Regions from separate parts of the Metabacillus sp. B2-18 genome, predicted to be linked through region 1. Evidence: a T-box and tRNA genes for the amino acid it is inferred to sense, from the RefSeq annotation. Region 1 holds a T-box; the other regions hold tRNA genes.
The links. A T-box is a leader RNA that pairs with one kind of tRNA and senses whether it is charged. The one in region 1 lies ahead of pheS (phenylalanine--tRNA ligase subunit alpha), so its partner is inferred to be a tRNA-Phe.
Positions count from the first base shown of each region.

Region 2: it encodes a tRNA-Phe, which carries the amino acid that the T-box ahead of pheS (phenylalanine--tRNA ligase subunit alpha) is inferred to sense. The anticodon was not compared.
Region 3: it encodes a tRNA-Phe, which carries the amino acid that the T-box ahead of pheS (phenylalanine--tRNA ligase subunit alpha) is inferred to sense. The anticodon was not compared.
Region 4: it encodes a tRNA-Phe, which carries the amino acid that the T-box ahead of pheS (phenylalanine--tRNA ligase subunit alpha) is inferred to sense. The anticodon was not compared.

Region 1 covers NZ_CP088245.1:3,674,741-3,676,919, forward strand. Annotated here, with positions in the region: gene pheS (phenylalanine--tRNA ligase subunit alpha) at 1-916, opposite strand, end outside; T-box leader at 984-1,276, opposite strand; gene LPC09_RS18670 (TrmH family RNA methyltransferase) at 1,332-2,084, opposite strand.
Region 2 covers NZ_CP088245.1:3,880,340-3,882,518, forward strand. Annotated here, with positions in the region: tRNA gene LPC09_RS19650 (tRNA-Glu) at 507-578, opposite strand; tRNA gene LPC09_RS19655 (tRNA-Ser) at 595-685, opposite strand; tRNA gene LPC09_RS19660 (tRNA-Asn) at 690-764, opposite strand; tRNA gene LPC09_RS19665 (tRNA-Ile) at 779-855, opposite strand; tRNA gene LPC09_RS19670 (tRNA-Gly) at 862-935, opposite strand; tRNA gene LPC09_RS19675 (tRNA-His) at 941-1,016, opposite strand; tRNA gene LPC09_RS19680 (tRNA-Phe) at 1,035-1,110, opposite strand; gene LPC09_RS27415 (hypothetical protein) at 1,269-1,394, opposite strand; tRNA gene LPC09_RS19685 (tRNA-Asp) at 1,489-1,565, opposite strand; tRNA gene LPC09_RS19690 (tRNA-Met) at 1,630-1,706, opposite strand; tRNA gene LPC09_RS19695 (tRNA-Ser) at 1,876-1,968, opposite strand; tRNA gene LPC09_RS19700 (tRNA-Ile) at 1,979-2,055, opposite strand; tRNA gene LPC09_RS19705 (tRNA-Met) at 2,086-2,162, opposite strand.
Region 3 covers NZ_CP088245.1:585,754-587,932, forward strand. Annotated here, with positions in the region: rRNA gene LPC09_RS03020 (23S ribosomal RNA) at 1-87, shown strand, start outside; rRNA gene rrf (5S ribosomal RNA) at 335-450, shown strand; tRNA gene LPC09_RS03030 (tRNA-Asn) at 461-535, shown strand; tRNA gene LPC09_RS03035 (tRNA-Ser) at 540-631, shown strand; tRNA gene LPC09_RS03040 (tRNA-Glu) at 650-724, shown strand; tRNA gene LPC09_RS03045 (tRNA-Val) at 788-863, shown strand; tRNA gene LPC09_RS03050 (tRNA-Met) at 874-950, shown strand; tRNA gene LPC09_RS03055 (tRNA-Asp) at 955-1,031, shown strand; tRNA gene LPC09_RS03060 (tRNA-Phe) at 1,212-1,284, shown strand; tRNA gene LPC09_RS03065 (tRNA-Thr) at 1,460-1,532, shown strand; tRNA gene LPC09_RS03070 (tRNA-Tyr) at 1,544-1,627, shown strand; tRNA gene LPC09_RS03075 (tRNA-Trp) at 1,633-1,706, shown strand; tRNA gene LPC09_RS03080 (tRNA-His) at 1,724-1,799, shown strand; tRNA gene LPC09_RS03085 (tRNA-Gln) at 1,926-2,000, shown strand; tRNA gene LPC09_RS03090 (tRNA-Gly) at 2,061-2,132, shown strand; tRNA gene LPC09_RS03095 (tRNA-Cys) at 2,147-2,179, shown strand, end outside.
Region 4 covers NZ_CP088245.1:537,579-539,757, forward strand. Annotated here, with positions in the region: tRNA gene LPC09_RS02710 (tRNA-Ala) at 1-51, shown strand, start outside; tRNA gene LPC09_RS02715 (tRNA-Met) at 208-281, shown strand; tRNA gene LPC09_RS02720 (tRNA-Ile) at 324-397, shown strand; tRNA gene LPC09_RS02725 (tRNA-Ser) at 406-498, shown strand; tRNA gene LPC09_RS02730 (tRNA-Met) at 675-751, shown strand; tRNA gene LPC09_RS02735 (tRNA-Asp) at 808-884, shown strand; tRNA gene LPC09_RS02740 (tRNA-Phe) at 1,232-1,307, shown strand; tRNA gene LPC09_RS02745 (tRNA-Tyr) at 1,326-1,409, shown strand; tRNA gene LPC09_RS02750 (tRNA-His) at 1,424-1,499, shown strand; tRNA gene LPC09_RS02755 (tRNA-Gln) at 1,799-1,873, shown strand; tRNA gene LPC09_RS02760 (tRNA-Cys) at 1,884-1,957, shown strand; tRNA gene LPC09_RS02765 (tRNA-Gly) at 1,973-2,046, shown strand; tRNA gene LPC09_RS02770 (tRNA-Ile) at 2,051-2,124, shown strand; tRNA gene LPC09_RS02775 (tRNA-Asn) at 2,146-2,179, shown strand, end outside.

The sequences.
Region 1 (2,179 bases):
TATATTTTTCAGGATCAAAGCCAGCCATCTTTAATACATTCGGATGTACCATTCCAGCTCCTAGCATTTCAATCCATCCTGTTTTCTTACAAACGTTACAGCCTTTTCCTCCACATAAGAAACAAGATACATCTACTTCAACAGATGGCTCTGTAAATGGGAAAAAGCTAGGGCGCAGACGTATTTCACGCTCTTCACCAAACATTTTCTTCGCAAACACTTCAAGTGTACCTTTTAAATCACTCATACTAATGTTTTCATCAATAACAAGTCCTTCAATTTGTGTAAATTGATGAGAGTGTGTAGCATCATCGTTATCACGTCGAAACACTTTACCTGGACAAATAATTTTAACTGGTCCCTTGCCCTCATGCTTTTGCATTGTTCTTGCTTGAACCGGTGAGGTATGTGTACGTAAAAGAAGTTCTTCTGTTATATAGAAAGAATCCTGCATATCACGAGCTGGATGACCTTTTGGCAGGTTTAGAGCTTCAAAGTTATAATAATCAGTTTCAACCTCTGGACCCTCGGCAATTTGATAGCCCATTCCAAGGAAAAGATCTTCAATCTCTTCAATAACAGCAGTGATTGGGTGATGATTTCCGACTCTTACAGGACGACCTGGTAACGTCACATCAATCGTCTCTGTTGCTAGCTTTTGCTCAACAGCAAGCTGTTCTAAATGCTCCTGCTTACTAGAAATAGACGTAGCAATTGCTTCTCTTACTTCATTTGCTAACGCCCCCATTACTGGACGTTCTTCAGCTGAAAGCTTACCCATTCCACGTAACACTTCTGTAATTGGACCTTTTTTCCCTAAATAAGCGACACGAATGTCATTTAAAGCTTTTAAATCCTGCGCTTGTTCTACTTTTTCAAGCGCTTCTTGTTGAAGCTGTTTTAATTGCTCCTGCATGTTGTTTCCTCCTTTATTTAAAAAGCGTATTAGCAGCTTTTTTTGCAAAATAAAAAACTCGCCCCATAAAAGGGACGAGTTGAATTCGCGTTACCACCCTTGTTAGTCATACTCCTATATCTAAGTACAACTCACTTCATTTCCATAACGGTAAAAACCGGAACACCTTTACGTTTTAGAGGTCGGATGTGGGGGTCAGTTAAAAACAAAACCTTCACTACCTACCAAAACCCTTGAACGGTCCTAGTGTCAACTCGAGAGATGAATTCATTTACTTCAATCTAAAAAATGCTTTCAGTCGAGGCATTTTCTCCCTGGGTAGACGAACTGTAAAGTACTAGTCTCTGTCATCGTTTTTTAAGCTTATGTAATTTCTATCTTATTATAATCAAACTCTTTTGTTACCGCAACCTGCCTAGCCACGTAAATGATAAAGTAATATTCCTGTTGCAATGGCCACGTTCAACGATTCTGCCCCTCCATATATAGGTATATACAGATTTTTAGATGTTTTTTGTAATAATTTATCGTTTACTCCACTACCTTCATTACCAACTATCAGACAGAATTTCTCTGCCGGAGCAACTTCTTTATAACTTTGCCCATTTTGCAACGAAGTACCATAAGTAGGAATTTCCTTTTCCGTGTAAACATCGATCCATTCTTCTAAATTACCTTTTGCAATTGGAAGATGAAAGAGTGAACCTTGACTTGAACGGATAACCTTTGAATTATAATGATCAACAGTTCCTTCACCTAATATTATCCCATCAACTCCTGCCGCGTCAGCAGTACGTATGATTGTACCTAAGTTTCCTGGATCTTGAACACTGTCTATTAATAAAATTTTATTCCATGATTGTGGAGAGTGCTCTCGTTGGAATTCACATATAGCAGCTAGTCCTTGTGGTGCTTCTGTATCACTTATTGCTTTCATAACATCCTTTGTAACAAGTGTTATGTTTAAATTATCGACATTTAAATGAGGTGGAAGCGACATATCTTCCGAAACAATTAATAACCTAATCATTTCTTTGGTTTTTAAAGCCTCTTCAACTAGATGTAGCCCTTCAATCAGAAATGTACCGGTTGCCTCACGTTCTTTTTTTGTATGTAATTTTTTCCATTGCTTTACTCTTGGATTTTTGACTGATTCTATTCGATCCACTTTCATACTCCTTTTATAACAATTCCATTTTCTCTTTCCAATCATACATAATTCTAACCTAATTAACAAATTCTAAAATTAAATGCGGAGAAGCC
Region 2 (2,179 bases), 210 kb from region 1:
GTAGACAATTTAAAGCAGTTTGTTAGAATAACTAACAATAATATAAGAAAACACTAGTGATTTAGGAAAAAATTTATGAGTTGAAAATAATATATTTTTAATGAAGGAAACCGTTTTACATACTTAATGGGAGACTAATTACTCATAGAGGATGTTATATAACCAAAATATTTTTTTCGACTTTTTGTAGAATTTTGTTGAAAGAAATTTCCGCAGGATTTGAAGGTATTTTAAAAAAGCAAAAGGCTAAAGAGAAGAACTATGCGTATGTTTTTCCTAGGGAGTGTTAATAGATGAAGGAATAAATATTATATTTTATATAATATTTATTAGGGGAATAATTGTTTTTCAACAAAGCATGTTTTGTAAAGATAAGCACATTCAATAATAGGGAAATAGCAAATCTTTATAATTTATAAGGATTTACTTAAAAGAAATGCTACTTTTTATTTGACTTCTATATTTATAGAAAATAAAAAAGCACTGCATGAATGCAGTGCTTTTAATGACCCGTACGGGATTCGAACCCGTGTTACCGCCGTGAAAGGGCGGTGTCTTAACCGCTTGACCAACGGGCCTAAACAATATAAAAACTGGCGGAGAAGGAGGGATTTGAACCCTCGCGCCGCTTACACGACCTACACCCTTAGCAGGGGCGCCTCTTCAGCCACTTGAGTACTTCCCCAATTTGGCTCCGCAGGTAGGACTCGAACCTACGACCGATCGGTTAACAGCCGATAGCTCTACCACTGAGCTACTGCGGATCAATAACATTTTATGGTGGGCCTAAATGGACTCGAACCATCGACCTCACGCTTATCAGGCGTGCGCTCTAACCAGCTGAGCTATAGGCCCATTTTTTGGAGCGGGTGAAGGGAATCGAACCCTCATCATCAGCTTGGAAGGCTGAGGTTTTACCACTAAACTACACCCGCAATAATGGGGCGACTGATGGGAATCGAACCCACGAATGTCGGAACCACAATCCGATGCGTTAACCACTTCGCCACAATCGCCATATTTCATTTTATAAGTGGTGGCTCGGGACGGAATCGAACCGCCGACACATGGATTTTCAGTCCATTGCTCTACCAACTGAGCTACCGAGCCATATAATTAGTAAGTATTAACAAATAAGATACAGGTTTGCTCTTTACGTATTATTTATTTGTTCCTATAACTTGTTAGTATTTTAAGGTTTTCAATTAGTGAATCGTCCTCATCTCAGAGGGATTATTCAAGAAGCAGCTCGATGAGTACGCTGAAGTTTATTCAGAGAAGCATATTCGAACGTGCTCTACCAACTGAGCTACCGAGCCAATATAGTTTACGGCTTCCACTAAGCTTCGAATCTCTTCGTCAGCTCTCTCACTCACATCCTCACGTATAGTCATACGCTCCGGTGTTCGTTCACTCGCTTCCTCGACCTTCTCGCTTATTGAAACCCTTTTGCTTTATACTTAAGTTATAAGTTAACTCTCAAAGAAATGGCGGTCCGGACGGGACTCGAACCCGCGACCTCCTGCGTGACAGGCAGGCATTCTAACCAACTGAACTACCGGACCAATTTTTTTCACGTAGTGAAAATAACTAAGCTTAACATAATATTTAATCATAAATATTAAAATTTGGTTGCGGGGACAGGATTTGAACCTGCGACCTTCGGGTTATGAGCCCGACGAGCTACCAGACTGCTCCACCCCGCGATGATAAATATAAAGATTTTATTACACATGAACTTTGTTTATTATCTTGTACGGACCGTCCCGATTTCAGAAAGATTATTCAAGATGTTGCTCAATCGGTACGCTGATGTAACTCAATGAAGCCTATTCACGTGCTCCACCCAGCGATGATAAAATATAAAAATAAATATGGAGGAGGAAAGGGGATTCGAACCCCTGCGGGCTTTGACACCCCTGTCGGTTTTCAAGACCGATCCCTTCAGCCGGACTTGGGTATTCCTCCTCAATTCAAATGGTGGACCTTGTAGGACTCGAACCTACGACCGGACGGTTATGAGCCGTCTGCTCTAACCAGCTGAGCTAAAGGTCCAATCAAATGCTTTGCAACTAAAACTTAATATGGTAGCGGCGGAGGGAATCGAACCCACGACCTCACGGGTATGAACCGTACGCTCTAGCCAGCTGAGCTACACCGCCATAGTTATCAAACGCTC
Region 3 (2,179 bases), 2.0 Mb from region 1:
TGAAAGATGATCAGGTTGATAGGTCAGAGGTGGAAGCGCGGTGACGTGTGGAGCTGACTGATACTAATCGATCGAGGACTTAACCTAAATAGAAAAACGGAAGAAGCTCGTTCAAATCCATAGGGAATTGGAGCGATCGAGATGAAGTCGTTCTTTGACTTCTTCGAGAGAGTGAAATTACCGTAGGATTTAGCTTCTGGAGCTGGACATGTAAGAACGTTAAACTCAGTAGTGAATTGAATTGTGAATCGTTATCTAGTTTTGAAGGAATATGAAAGTGAAAAAAACACTTGAAATCTTCTTCTAATTTAGTATAATAGTTTTTGTCACATTGTCTGGTAATGATGGCGAAGAGGTCACACCCGTTCCCATGCCGAACACGGAAGTTAAGCTCTTCAGCGCCGATGGTAGTTGGGGGTTTCCCCCTGTGAGAGTAGGACGTTGCCAGGCTTTGGATTATTCCGCAGTAGCTCAGTGGTAGAGCTATCGGCTGTTAACCGATCGGTCGTAGGTTCGAGTCCTACCTGCGGAGCCATTTTGGAGAGCTGTCCGAGTGGCCGAAGGAGCACGATTGGAAATCGTGTAGGCGGTGTAAGCTGTCTCAAGGGTTCAAATCCCTTGCTCTCCGCCACTATTTTAAATATAATATGGCCCATTGGTCAAGCGGTTAAGACACCGCCCTTTCACGGCGGTAACACGGGTTCGAATCCCGTATGGGTCACCATAGTTTTTTCGCTCTAGCGAAAATAACTAACCTTAATGAAATTCATAAATTATGTATTATTTTGGAGGATTAGCTCAGCTGGGAGAGCACCTGCCTTACAAGCAGGGGGTCGGCGGTTCGATCCCGTCATCCTCCACCATATTTATTATCGCGGGGTGGAGCAGTCTGGTAGCTCGTCGGGCTCATAACCCGAAGGTCGCAGGTTCAAATCCTGTCCCCGCAACCAAAATGGTCCGGTAGTTCAGTTGGTTAGAATGCCTGCCTGTCACGCAGGAGGTCGCGGGTTCGAGTCCCGTCCGGACCGCCATTATTTTATTAGTTAGATTAATATTTGCTCTATCTCTAAGTATAGAGTAAAAGGGTTTCGATAAGCGAGAAGGTCGAGGAAGCAAGTGAACGAGCACTGGAGCGTATGACTATACGTGAGGATGTGAGTGAGAGAGCTGACGAAGAGATTCGAAGCTTAGCGGAAGCCGTAAACTATATTGGCTCGGTAGCTCAGTTGGTAGAGCAATGGACTGAAAATCCATGTGTCGGCGGTTCGATTCCGTCCCGAGCCACCTTTTATTTATTTTAAATTAAATTTAACGCCGGTGTAGCTCAATTGGTAGAGCACGATCGAATATGCTTCGAAGCTTTTGCTTCAGCACACAAATCGAGCTGCTACTTGAATAATCTCTCTGAGATTTGGGTGACTGGTAAGTAAGATTGAACTTAATATACATCTATAATGACGCCGGTGTAGCTCAATTGGTAGAGCAACTGACTTGTAATCAGTAGGTTGGGGGTTCAAGTCCTCTCGCCGGCACTCTCATATATGGAGGGGTAGCGAAGTGGCTAAACGCGGCGGACTGTAAATCCGCTCCTTAGGGTTCGGCAGTTCGAATCTGCCCCCCTCCACCATTTATAGGGGCATAGTTTAACGGTAGAATAGAGGTCTCCAAAACCTTTGGTGTGGGTTCGATTCCTACTGCCCCTGCCAATTATAAAAACTTGATGGCGATTGTGGCGAAGTGGTTAACGCATCGGATTGTGGTTCCGACATTCGTGGGTTCGATTCCCATCAGTCGCCCCATTTATATATATCAGACATGATTGCTTAGTAATTATAAATGCAGAAAAGCACATGGATGTCGACGATATTTCGCGATTATGATTTATGTAGCATATTCAAGGAAGCCTATTCTTGAAGCTAATTCAGTGGGCTATAGCCAAGCGGTAAGGCATCGCACTTTGACTGCGACATGCGTTGGTTCGAATCCAGCTAGCCCAGCCACTTTTTATTAACACTTTTTAGTTCTATTGCATAGGCTAAACCATATAGATAAAGTAAGATGCGGAAGTAGTTCAGTGGTAGAACACCACCTTGCCAAGGTGGGGGTCGCGGGTTCGAATCCCGTCTTCCGCTTTAGTTTTAGTGATGGCGGCATAGCCAAGTGGTAAGGCAGAGGTCTG
Region 4 (2,179 bases), 2.0 Mb from region 1:
AGCGCCTGCTTTGCACGCAGGAGGTCAGCGGTTCGATCCCGCTAGGCTCCACTTGTAATTTTATATTTTAGTTTTTGGCGGTGTAGCTCAGCTGGCTAGAGCGAGCCGTAAACATCCTGAATTAGCTTCATTGTAGGCTTGCGAGGAATGTGTCTGACAAGAGACATGACGAGCATGGTTTTTAAACAGTGAGCGTTTTGTAATTAGGGCGGTGTAGCTCAGCTGGCTAGAGCGTACGGTTCATACCCGTGAGGTCGTGGGTTCGATTCCCTCCGCCGCTATTAAAGAATAATGATTAAAATAAATGAGTAAAATCATTTATTGGACCCTTAGCTCAGCTGGTTAGAGCAGACGGCTCATAACCGTCCGGTCGTAGGTTCGAGTCCTACAGGGTCCATTTATTACGGAGGAATACCCAAGTCCGGCTGAAGGGATCGGTCTTGAAAACCGACAGGGGTGTCAAAGCCCGCAGGGGTTCGAATCCCCTTTCCTCCTCCATATTTCTAAAACTTTTTTTATATTTATCATCGCGGGGTGGAGCACGTGAATAAGCTTCATTGAATTACATCAGCGTACCGATTGAGCAACATCTTGAATATTCTTTCTGAAATCGGGACGGTCCGTACAAGATAATAAACAAAGTTCATGGGTAACACAATCTATATATTTATCATCGCGGGGTGGAGCAGTCTGGTAGCTCGTCGGGCTCATAACCCGAAGGTCGCAGGTTCAAATCCTGTCCCCGCAACCAAATATAGTAGAAATATTATATTAAGGTTGATTATTTTCACTACGTGAAAAAACTTTGGTCCGGTAGTTCAGTTGGTTAGAATGCCTGCCTGTCACGCAGGAGGTCGCGGGTTCGAGTCCCGTCCGGACCGCCATTTTTTATTAGTTATATAAATGTTAACTCAAGCTCTAAGTAAAGAGTAAAAGGGTTTCGATAAGCGAGAAGGTCGAGGAAGCAAGTGAACGAGCTGACGCAGAGATTTGAAGCTTAGTGGAAGCCGTAAAACTAATTTGGCTCGGTAGCTCAGTTGGTAGAGCACGTTCGAATATGCTTCTCTGAATAAACTTCAGCGTACTCATCGAGTTGCTTCTTGAATAATCCCTCTGAGATGAGGACGATTCACTAATTAAAAACCTTAAAATACTAACAATTTATAGGAACAAATAAAAAATACGTAAAGAGCAATCCTGTATCTTATTTGTTAATACTAACTAATTATATGGCTCGGTAGCTCAGTTGGTAGAGCAATGGACTGAAAATCCATGTGTCGGCGGTTCGATTCCGTCCCGAGCCACCACTTGTAATTGAATATTTTGGAGGGGTAGCGAAGTGGCTAAACGCGGCGGACTGTAAATCCGCTCCTTAGGGTTCGGCAGTTCGAATCTGCCCCCCTCCACCATTTCCCTTTTAGTGGCGGTTGTGGCGAAGTGGTTAACGCATCGGATTGTGGTTCCGACATTCGTGGGTTCGATTCCCATCAGCCGCCCCAATTGTATATTCAGACATCGTTGCTTAGTATCTTGTTACTTAGTAATTTTAGATGCTTAAAAGCACTTAGTTGTCGACGATATTCCCTTTAGAATATCCTCTTGCTGGTGTAGAGCACGAGACTTTTATTTTTGTGTAGAAAGTTTGGAATATGAAGTGATCGACACCGATTAAGGTTGAAAGTATACCTAGTAGTCGACGATATTCCGTGATATTTCCTGCAGAAATACCCCAGAATATCCTCTTGCGATGAGGATTCATGTAGCAGATTCGAAGAAGCTGCACATGAAGCAACTTCAGTGGGCTATAGCCAAGCGGTAAGGCATCGCACTTTGACTGCGACATGCGTTGGTTCGAATCCAGCTAGCCCAGCCATTTATTTTAAGGCATCATAGCCAAGTGGTAAGGCCGAGGTCTGCAAAACCTCTATCCCCGGTTCAAATCCGGGTGGTGCCTCCAGGACACTTTTTATTTGCGGGTGTAGTTTAGTGGTAAAACCTCAGCCTTCCAAGCTGATGATGAGGGTTCGATTCCCTTCACCCGCTCCATTATGGGCCTATAGCTCAGCTGGTTAGAGCGCACGCCTGATAAGCGTGAGGTCGATGGTTCGAGTCCATTTAGGCCCATCATAAGTACAATATAGTTGTTCCGCAGTAGCTCAGTGGTAGAGCAATCGGCTGT